Regions from separate parts of the Nocardiopsis sp. LDBS0036 genome, predicted to be linked through region 2. Evidence: riboswitches for the same ligand, from Rfam matches in the RefSeq annotation. Region 2 holds a riboswitch; the other holds the start of a gene.

Region 1 (5,503 bases), 1.3 Mb from region 2:
TGCCGGTGAGCGCCAGGGAGCCGTACAGCTCCGCGCGCACGCGGGCCACGCCGTCGAGCAGGCCCTCCTCGCGCAGTCCGGCCACGAACGTGCGCGCGGCCTTCATCGGCCCGACCGTGTGCGAGCTGGACGGTCCGATTCCGATCTTGAACAGGTCGAACACGCTGATGGCCATGGCTGTCCTCCTCGTCGAGTACAGGGCCCGGGCATGGGATCGCCGTGCGGGGCCGCCCGGCCCCGCACGGCGCGGCTCTACAGGTTCGGGTAGAGCGGGTACTTCGCGGTCAGCGCCTGGACCCGGCCGCGCAGCGCGGCCTCGTCGAACTCCGGCTTGAGCGCCTCGGCGATGACGTCCGCGACCTCGGCGAAGTCCTCGTCGCCGAAACCGCGGGTGGCCAGCGCCGGGGTGCCGATCCGCAGACCGGAGGTGACCATCGGCGGGCGCGGGTCGTTGGGCACCGCGTTGCGGTTGACCGTGATCCCGATCGAGTGCAGGCGGTCCTCGGCCTCCTGGCCGTTGAGCTCGGAGTTCACCAGGTCCACCAGGACCAGGTGCACGTCCGTGCCCCCCGAGAGCACCTTCACGCCGACCTCGGCCGCGTCCGGCCGCGTCAGCCGCTCGGCGAGCAGCCTGGCGCCCGAGACCGTGCGGCGCTGGCGGTCGGCGAACTCCTCGCCCGCGGCGACCTTGAGGGCCACCGCCTTGGCCGCGATCACGTGCTCCAGCGGCCCGCCCTGCATGCCGGGGAACACCGCGGAGTTGATCTTCTTGCCCAGCTCGGCCTTGGCCAGGATCATGCCGCCGCGCGGGCCGCCCAGGGTCTTGTGCGTGGTCGTGGTGACCACGTCGGCGTGCGGCACCGGGTTGGGGTGCAGCCCCGCCGCGACCAGACCGGCGAAGTGCGCCATGTCCACCATCAGGAGCGCGCCGACCGAGTCCGCGATCTTGCGGAAGCGGGCGAAGTCCAGCTGGCGCGGGTAGGCCGACCACCCGGCGACGATCATCTTGGGCCGGTGCTCCTCGGCGAGCGCCTCGACCTCGTCGTAGTCGACGGTGCCGTCCTCGTCGCGCACGTGGTAGGCCACCGCGTTGAGGATCTTGCCGGAGTAGTTGATCTTCATGCCGTGGGTCAGGTGGCCGCCGTGGGCCAGGTCCAGGCCCAGGATGGTGTCACCCGGCTTGAGCAGCGCGAAGTACACGGCCGTGTTGGCCTGCGCGCCCGAGTGCGGCTGCACGTTGGCGTGCTCGGCGCCGAACAGCGCCTTGGCGCGGTCGATGGCGAGCTGCTCGACGACGTCGACGTGCTCGCACCCGCCGTAGTAGCGGCGGCCCGGGTACCCTTCCGCGTACTTGTTGGTCAGGACGGTGCCCTGGGCCTCGATCACCGCCTGGGGGGCGAAGTTCTCCGAGGCGATCATCTCCAGGGTGTCGCGCTGGCGGGCCAGCTCCGCGTCGACCGCGGCCGCCACCTCGGGGTCCAGTTCGCCCAGCGTCTGGTTGAGCGTGTTGTCAGTAGCCATCGGGGGCCTACTCCTCGCCTTCGGTCAGCTTGGTGTACTCCTCGGCGGAGAGAAGGTCGGTGGGCTCCTCGGAGATCCGGGCCCTGAACAGCCAACCGTCCTCGAAGGGCGAGGAGTTGATGGTCTCGGGCTCGTTCTCCAGGATCGCGTTGACCTCGGTGACCTCACCGCTCACGGGCGAGTAGACGTCGCTGACGGACTTGGTGGACTCCACCTCGCCGCACGGCTCGTCCGCGGTCACCTCGCTGCCGACCTCGGGCACCTCGACGTAGACGATGTCGCCCAGGGACTCGGCGGCGAACGAGGTGATCCCGACGGTGGCGATCCCGTCCTCGACCACGACCCACTCGTGTTTGGCGGTGTAACCCAGCTCCGTGGGAACGCTCACTTCAACTCTCCTTGGAGGTGTTCCATTTTCCTGCCGCGCGCCCGTACGGCTGCCCGGCCCGGCCTACGCCCGGTCGCGCCCCGTGCGTGCGGGTCCCCTGTGTGGGGATCCCGCCGCGCCGGGGCGTGCGGGCCTTCGGGGTGTGAAGGCCCCTGCTCCTACGACTGCCGCTTGTAGAACGGCAGCTCGACCACGTCGACGTCCTCGCCCCGCCCGCGCACGTCCACGGTGAACGCGCCGGTCGAGGTGTCGAGGTCGCCGTCCACGTAGGCCATGGCGATGGGGCGGCCCAGGGTGGGCGAGGGCGCGCCGCTGGTGATGGTTCCGACGGGGGTGCCGTCGCGCAGGACCTCCTGGCCCTGGCGCAGCGGGCGGCGCCCGCGCGCGACGAGGCCGATGAGGCGGCGGGGGCGGGAGGAGCGGGAGGCCTCCTCCAGGGCCGCGCGGCCCACGAAGTCGCCCTTGTCGAACTTCACGACCCGGCCCAGACCGGCGTCGAAGGGGGTGAGGTCGGCGGTCAGCTCCTGCCCGTACAGCGGCATCCCGGCCTCCATGCGCAGGGTGTCGCGCGCGGAGAGCCCGGCGGGGACGAGGCCGTGCCGCTCACCCTCGGCCATGAGGGCATCCCACACCTTGGGGGCCCTGTCCGCGGGGCTGACGAAGATCTCGAAGCCGTCCTCACCGGTGTAGCCGGTACGGGCGAGCAGGACGGGCTCGCCGGCGACGGTGTGCTCGTACCCGGCGTAGTAGCGGATGCCGTCCAGGTCGGCGTCGGTCAGCGGAGCCAGGACGTCGACGGCGCGGGGCCCCTGGACGGCGATCAGCGCGTACTCGGCCGACTCGTCGCGGACCTCGACGTCGAAGCCCGCGGCCCGCTCGGCCAGGGCCGGGGCGACGACCGCGGTGTTGGCGGCGTTGGCCACGACGAGGTACTCGTCCTCGCGGAGCCGGTAGACGATGAGGTCGTCCAGGACACCGCCGTCCTCGGCGGTGATCATGGAGTAGCGGGCGCGCCCCACCTTGACCTGGGACAGGTGGCCGACCAGCGCGTGGTCGAGGGCCTGGGCGGCCTGCGGGCCGGTCAGCCGGATCTCGCCCATGTGGGAGAGGTCGAACAGGCCCGCGGCCTCGCGCACCGCACGGTGCTCGGCGGTCTCGCTGCCGTAGCGCAGCGGCATGAGCCACCCGGCGAAGTCGACGAGGGTGGCGCCGGCCTTCTCGTGGACCTCGCGCAGCGCTGTCGCGCGCGGCGCGGATGCGGCATCTGACATGGGCACTCCCGAGAGGATGGGCGTCGTGACGTGCGTGGCGTTGCCATCCTCCCCCTCTGTCATCTGTGCCTGAGAGCTTCGCCGCGCGCTCGGCGCGGCTTGCACCTTCGGCGAGGGACGGCTGTCCCTGCTTTCCAGAGTGGTCTCGCCCGTACGGTCCGCTGTGCCTGAGAGGTTGTCTTCGGGGAGGGATTGCTCCTTCGGCGGCCCGCGCTGGATACGCGGGCACTCTCCCGTACGGGGTCAGCAACACGTTCAGCCTAGCAGCGGCCGTGAACGGCGCCCAAGGGTGCCCGGTGCCGCGCGGGAGCTCCCGCGCGGCGCCCGTGAGCGGCGCCGTCGCGCGCCGTCCGCGCCGTGTCCGGCGCGCCCCCTCCGGTCTTCGACACTCCGTCCGCCTCCACCCTGGAGCGGGAACGCGGGGATTAGCGTGTGCGGAGAGTACCGACCGGGGAGGGAGACGGATGCGAACCGACACCGGGAGGACGGCGCGCTCGCTCGCGGCCGGATGCGTCCTGTCCCTGGCCGCGGGCACGGGGTGCGCCGGGGCCGTGGACGGACCGCGGGAGCCGGATGGGCACGCCCGGGAGGGGGCGGAGGCCGGGCCCCCGCCCCTGACGCGGGGCGACGTGGCCGCCGTCGAGCGCGAGGACCTGGAGGCGGTGTTCGCCGACGCGGGTGTGGAGGGCGCCTTCGTGCTCCACGACGTGATGGAGCGGGAGGCGACCGTGGTGGGTCCGGAGCGGGCCCGCGAGCGCGCGGTCCCCGCGTCCACCTTCGACCTCGTCAGCACACTGGTGGGGCTCCAGACGGGCGCGGTCGGGGACGTGGACGAGGTGGTGCCCCACGGGGGCGGATCCCGGTCCGCCGACCGGCGGGAGCGGGACACGGCCCCGCGCGAGGCCCTGCCCGACTCGAACGTCCCCGTCTACCAGGAGGTGGCCCGCCGGGTCGGGCACGGGCCGATGGCGGCCTGGGTGGACCGGCTGGACTACGGCAACCGTTCGGTGGGCGACGCGAACGCGCTGGACCGCTTCTGGCTGGAGGGGCCGCTGGAGATCTCCGCGATGGAGCAGACCGCCTTCCTGGCCAGGCTGGCCCGCGACGAACTGCCCGTGGACGACGCGCACCAGGAGGCGGTGCGCGCACTCGCCCTCCTGGAGGAGGGCGACGGCTACGCCCTCCACGCCAAGGCCGGGCGGGGCCGGGAGGCCGACCCCGCGCCGGGCTGGTGGGTCGGCTGGGTCGAGCGCGGCGAGGACCTGTACACGTTCGCGCTGCGCGTCGAACCGGAGGGGGACGAGGACGCCGAGCTGGCCGAGTCCCTGGGACGGGAGATGCTCGTGGAGCTGGAGGTCCTGCCCGAGGAGGGGCGCACCGCCTGAGCGCCGCGGGGCCCGCGACGCGCGTCGGCCCGCCCCCGTCACGGGAGCGGGCCGACGCGCGCAGGAGAGTCCGTTCCTGGACGGGCCTCAGCGAAGCGGAGGTCCCAAGACCACCCGCTAGGCCTTGCGGCGCTGGCGCACGGCCTCGGCCAGCTGGGTCAGCACCTCGCCGGTGGTCTCCCAGCCCATGCACTTGTCGGTGATCGACTGGCCGTAGGTCAGGGCGGCGGGGTCGCCCAGCTTCTGGGCCCCCTCGACGATGAAGCTCTCCAGCATCACGCCGATGACGCCCGTCTGGCCCTCGGCGACCTGGGCGGCGATCGCGGCGGCCACACCGGGCTGGCGGGTGTGGTCCTTGCCGCTGTTGGCGTGGCTGGCGTCGATCATCAGGCGGCGGGGCAGCCCGGCGCCCTCGATGACGTCCAGGGCGGCGTTGACCTGCCCGGCGCCGAAGTTGGGGCCGCTGCGGCCGCCGCGCAGGATGACGTGGCAGTCCGGGTTGCCCTCGGTGACGACCACCGAACCGGCGCCGGTGGGGTCGATACCGAAGAAGGTGTGCGAGGCGGCGGCGGCGCCGACCGCGTCCACGGCCACCTGGACGTCGCCGTCGGTGCCGTTCTTGAAGCCCACGGGCGTGCTCAGGCCGCTGCTCAGCTGGCGGTGCACCTGGCTCTCGGTGGTGCGCGCCCCGATCGCGCCCCAGGAGACGACGTCGGCGATGTACTGCGGGGTGATGGGGTCGAGGAACTCGGTCCCGGCGGGCAGCCCGAGCGCGTTGATGTCCAGCAGCAGCTTGCGCGCGGTGCGCAGGCCCCGGTGCACGTCGTAGGTGTCGTCCAGGCCGGGGTCGTTGATCAGGCCCTTCCAGCCGACGGTGGTACGCGGCTTCTCGAAGTACACGCGCATCACGACGCACAGCTCGTCGCGCAGGGAGGGCA
Region 2 (5,503 bases):
CTGGGCGGCGACGACCCCGCCAACCCCGACGCTCTGCCGCCGGGCACGGCTCTGCTGGTGGTCAGGCGCGGCCCCAACGCCGGGAGCCGTTTCCTGCTGGACAGTGACGTGACCACCGCCGGCCGCCACCCCAACAGCGACATCTTCCTGGACGACGTCACCGTCTCCCGGCGCCACGTGGAGTTCTTCCGCCGCGGCGACGGGTTCGGAGTCCGCGACGTGGGCAGCCTCAACGGCACCTACGTCAACCGCGAGCCGGTCGACGAGGCCCAGCTCGGCGGAGGCGACGAGATCCAGATCGGCAAGTTCCGGATGGTCCTGCTGACCAAACCGCGCCGCTGACCGGCGCGGGGACGACCGCGGGAGCGGCGGGTGGGCCGATGAGGTTTGCGGCCCCCCGCCGCCGGAGAACTTTGTAACGAAGGGTGCCGATTTCGCCCTCGGGTCCTGATCCACAGCGGGAGCAGGGACGAGCGCCCATCCGGCATCACGACTCGTGGGACGGAGACGCTGTGAAGCACATGGAGGTCGTCGGCGTCCGTGTTGAGATGCCCTCGAACCAGCCGATTGTCCTGCTCAAGGAATCCGAAGGCGACCGCTACCTGCCTATCTGGATCGGCGGCGTGGAGGCCACCGCGATCGCGCTGGCCCAACAGGGCGTCGCGCCGGCCAGACCGCTCACCCACGACCTGTTCCGGGACGTCCTCGACGCCCTGGACACCGGGCTCAAGACGGTGAACATCACCGGCCTCAGCGACGGCATCTTCTACGCCCAGCTGGTCTTCAGCAACGGTGTGGAGGTGAGCGCGCGCCCCTCCGACTCGATCGCCCTGGCGTTACGGACGGGCACGCCCATCTACGCGCACGAGGACGTGATCGACGAGGCCGGGATGCCCATCCCGGACGAGCAGGAGGACCAGGTCGAGGCGTTCCGGGAGTTCCTGGACAACATCTCGCCCGAGGACTTCGGCAGGCGCACGGAGTAGTCCGGTGACGCACGTGCACTCCCCCGGGGCCCGCGCCCAGGCGCGGGTCCCGTGCCGCTGCGGTGGCGCGGGCCGGGGAGGACACGCCCCGACCTGCGGCTTCACCCGTGGAGCCGGTGATAGATTGGGTAACGGAAGTGGTCGTAATGATCAGGGCCGAAACCCCCGGGTGCGCGTCGGGCGCCAACGGGGAGGCCCCGGCACACCGGCGCCGCGCGCACTTGGCGACGCGCCGCGTGGTGTCGTTGACGCTGCCGGTCGGCCGTCCTACCTTCAGTGCAGTGGAACCCACGGCGCACCCGTTCCCTGAGTGGACATCCCCTGTCGAGACCGCCGTGGGACGAGAAGCCGGAGGTCGGCGTGGCGGTAGCGAGCGGCAAGCGGGATCCCCATGACAGGCGGTCCGCGCTGCGGCTAGCGGGGCAGCAGGGCCTACTGTGCGAAGAAGACTTGGTGGCGCTGCCTATGGACGTCGGGTATCGGGGCCCCGCGGCGTGTACGGCCGCCGGGATCAGCTACCGCCAGCTCGACTACTGGGCCAGGACCGGCCTGGTGGAGCCGAGCGTGCTCACCGGAGCCCACAACGCCCCCCTGTACAGCCTCCCCGACATCCTGCTGCTCAAGGTCGCCAAACGGCTCCTGGACACCGGGATATCCCTCCAGCAGATCCGCACCGCGGTCGACCACCTGCGCGGCCGTCCCGCCCCCGACCTGGCCCGCATCACCCTCATGAGCGACGGCGTCAGCGTCTACGAGTGCACCTCCCCGGAGGAGGTCGTGGACCTCATGCAGCGCGGGCAGGGCATGTTCGGACTGGCGCTGGGCAACGTCTGGCGCGAGGTGGAGGAGGCCCTGGGCGTGGTGCCCGCGGAGGAGCGGGCCGACCTGCCCGCCGCCGCGCCCCAGCCCGTGGACGAGCTGGCCAGGCGCCGCCGGGAGCGCCGTACCGGCTGAGACCGACAGGCGCCGCCCCCAGCCCCGGGGCGGCCGTGTGTCGGCAGGGGGCGCGGGTGCTTCGGGGCCGCGGTTATTTGGACGAACCTCCAGGTTCTGGGTGTGATGTGGGCGAAACGCCTGCCCGGAAGAGCCGCCCGGGGCAGCCATCGAGTACGGTCGTAGTCACAACAGGGATGAAAACCGACATTCACCCTGCTTGTACACACGTACAGATCGTCAGCTGGCTGTCGACACCGCGCGAGAGAGACCCCGCAACGGGGCGCCGACGGGGCAATACTCCCCAGTAACCTCTCAGGCACCATGGACCGCGTGGAGGAGGCCGCTCTGAAGCCTGGGCGCCGTCGTGCCCGGTGACAGAGGGGGAGACCGTGAGGAACACCGCCGACCCGACTCGGCCCTGTCACCAGGAGGTCTCCGTGCCAGACCAGCCCGTGCACACCCCCGGCGCACCCGCCCGGGTGTTCGCCGACCGCCACATCGGCCCCACGCCCGCCGAGGTCCAGGAGATGCTCAAGGCGGTCGGCTACGGCTCCACCGCCGAACTCATGGCCGACGCCGTGCCCGAGTCCATCCTCACCGGCCCCGGCCGCAGCGCGCCGCTTGACCTGCCCCCGGCGCTGAGCGAGGCCGAGGCCCTGGCCGAGCTGCGCGACCTGGCCTCCCGCAACCAGGTGCGCACCTCGCTGATCGGCCAGGGCTACTACGGCACCCTCACCCCGCCGGTCATCCTGCGCAACATCATGGAGAACCCCGCCTGGTACACGGCCTACACGCCCTACCAGCCCGAGATCTCCCAGGGCCGCCTGGAGGCCCTGCTCAACTTCCAGACCATGGTCTCGGACCTGACCGGCCTGCCCGTCTCGGGCTCCTCCCTGCTCGACGAGGCCACCGCCGCCGCCGAGGCCATGACCCTGGCCCGCCGCGCCTCCAAGAGCAGGGCCGACGTCTTCGTCGTCGACGCCGACGTCTTCCCCCAGACCCTGCACGTGCTGCGCACCCGCGCCGAACCCCTCGGCATCGAGGTCGTGGTCGCCGACCTGTCGCAGGGCCTGCCCGAGGGCGACGCCTTCGGCGTCCTGGTGCAGTACCCGGCCTCCAGCGGCGCCGTGCGCGACCCGGGCCGGGTCATCGCCCAGGCCCACGAACGCGGCGCCCTCGCGGTGGTGGCCGCCGACATCCTGGCCCTGACGCTGCTGCGCAGCCCCGGCGACCTGGGCGCCGACATCGCCGTCGGCTCCACCCAGCGCTTCGGCGTCCCGCTCGGCTTCGGCGGCCCGCACGCCGGTTACATGTCCGTGGGCGAGAAGCTGCGCCGCCAGCTGCCCGGCCGCCTGGTCGGCGTCTCGGTGGACAACGCGGGCAAGCCCGCCTACCGGCTGGCGCTCCAGACCCGCGAGCAGCACATCCGCCGCGAGAAGGCCACCAGCAACATCTGCACCGCGCAGGTCCTGCTCGCCGTCATGGCCGGGATGTACGCCGTCTACCACGGTCCCGACGGCCTGCGCGCGATCGCCCGCCAGGTGCACACCCGCACCGCCGCCCTGGCCGACGCCCTCGCCGAGCGCGGCTTCGAGGTCCTGCACCGGGCCTACTTCGACACCCTGCGCGTGCGCGTGCCCAGTGCCGCCCGGGTCGTGGAGTCCGCCCTGGAGGCCGGGTACAACCTGCTGGCCGCGGACGAGTACACGGTCGGCGTGAGCGTGGACGAGACCACCACCGAGGCCGACCTGGAGAAGGTCCTGGCCGCCTTCGGCGAGGCCGAGCGCGGCTCCTCGCGCGTGCGCCTGAGCGTGGACGAGGACGCCGACCGCCTCCCCGCCGAGCTGGCCCGCCAGGTGGACTACCTCACCCACCCGGTGTTCGGCACCCACCGCAGCGAGACCTCGCTGCTGCGCTACATGCGCCGCCTCTCCGACCGCGACCTGGCCCTGGACCGCACGATGATCCCGCTGGGCTCGTGCACCATGAAGCTCAACGCCACGGCGGAGATGGAGCCCGTCACCTGGCCCGAGTTCGCCGGGCTGCACCCGCTGGCGCCGCTGGACCAGGCCGCCGGGAGCGTGACCCTGATCCGCCAGCTGGAGGCCTGGCTGGCCGAGGTCACCGGCTACGACGCGGTGTCCCTCCAGCCCAACGCCGGGTCCCAGGGCGAGTTCGCCGGGCTGCTGGCCATCCGCGGCTACCACCGCTCGCGCGGCGAGGCCCACCGCGACGTGTGCCTGATCCCCAGCTCCGCGCACGGCACCAACGCCGCCAGCGCCGTGATGGCCGGTATGCGCGTGGCCGTGGTGGCCTGCGACGACAACGGCAACGTCGACCTGGAGGACCTGCGCGCCAAGACCGGCAAGCACGCCGACGACCTGGCCGCCATCATGATCACCTACCCGTCCACGCACGGCGTGTACGAGGACACCGTCACCGAGGTGTGCCGCCTGGTCCACGAGGCGGGCGGACAGGTGTACGTGGACGGCGCCAACCTCAACGCGCTGCTGGGCTGGGCCAAGCCGGGCGAGTTCGGGGCCGACGTCAGCCACCTCAACCTGCACAAGACCTTCTGCATCCCGCACGGCGGCGGCGGTCCGGGCGTGGGCCCGGTCGCGGTCCGCTCGCACCTGGCCGGTTTCCTGCCCAACCACCCGGGCCAGCCCGAGGCGGGCCCGCACACGGGGGTCGGACCGGTCTCGGCGGCCCCGTTCGGCTCGGCGGGCATCCTGCCCATCTCCTGGGCCTACGTGCGCATGATGGGCGAGGAGGGGCTGCGCTCAGCCACCGAGGTCGCCGTGCTGTCGGCGAACTACCTGGCCAAGCGGCTGGAGCCCTACTTCCCGGTGCTCTACACCGGTGCGGGCGGTCTGGTGGCGCACGAGTGCGTCGTGGACATCCGCCCGCTCCAGAAGGCCAGCGGCATCAGCAACGAGGACCTCGCCAAGCGGCTCATGGACTACGGCTTCCACGCGCCGACGATGTCGTTCCCGGTCAACGGCACCCTGATGGTGGAGCCGACCGAGAGCGAGAACCTCGCCGAGCTGGACCGCTTCGTGGAGGCGATGGTCGCGATCCGCGGCGAGATCGACAAGGTGGCCTCGGGGGAGTGGGACGCGCAGGACAACCCGCTGCGCAACGCCCCGCACACCGCTGAGGCGGTGACCGCGGACGAGTGGTCGCACGGCTACACGCGCGCCGAGGCGGCCTACCCGCTGGCGTCGCTGCGCACGGACAAGTACTGGCCCCCGGTCGGCCGGATCGACCAGGCCTACGGTGACCGCAACCTGGTCTGCTCCTGCCCGCCGCCGGAGGCCTTCGAGCTGTAGGGCGGCCCGGGCCGCGGGAAGGGGCACCGGTCCGAGGACCGGCGCCCCTTCCCTGTTGTCCCTTTGTAGATCTACGTCGTAAAAGTCCGTTTTGTTCTCTACCTCGGCAGGAGAGGGGTGAAGAGCGGGGCGTGCCCACCGGTCGCGGCGCGGGTCCCCGGTCCCCGGCCGCCGCAGGCGTTAGAGTTGCGGCGACACGGATCGCGTTCCCACCACGCGGACCGCCACCCCGCCACCCCCATGGAAAGC

Evidence for each region. Region 2 has a riboswitch for glycine ahead of gcvP (aminomethyl-transferring glycine dehydrogenase). Riboswitches for the same ligand answer to the same signal wherever they lie in the genome.
Region 1: it holds a riboswitch for glycine, as region 2 does, so the genes downstream of both, gcvT (glycine cleavage system aminomethyltransferase GcvT) here and gcvP (aminomethyl-transferring glycine dehydrogenase) in region 2, are expected to answer to the same signal.

Annotation. Positions count from the first base shown of each region.
Region 1 covers NZ_CP141103.1:5,536,899-5,542,401, forward strand. The annotation lists gene UIS43_RS23725 (L-serine ammonia-lyase) at 1-175, opposite strand, end outside; gene glyA (serine hydroxymethyltransferase) at 253-1,521, opposite strand; gene gcvH (glycine cleavage system protein GcvH) at 1,529-1,909, opposite strand; gene gcvT (glycine cleavage system aminomethyltransferase GcvT) at 2,068-3,180, opposite strand; glycine riboswitch at 3,325-3,426, opposite strand; gene UIS43_RS23745 (penicillin-binding transpeptidase domain-containing protein) at 3,645-4,565, shown strand; gene UIS43_RS23750 (3-deoxy-7-phosphoheptulonate synthase) at 4,683-5,503, opposite strand, start outside.
Region 2 covers NZ_CP141103.1:285,691-291,193, forward strand. The annotation lists gene UIS43_RS01055 (FHA domain-containing protein) at 1-342, shown strand, start outside; gene UIS43_RS01060 (bifunctional nuclease family protein) at 513-986, shown strand; gene UIS43_RS01065 (MerR family transcriptional regulator) at 1,452-1,940, shown strand; glycine riboswitch at 2,172-2,261, shown strand; gene gcvP (aminomethyl-transferring glycine dehydrogenase) at 2,360-5,254, shown strand.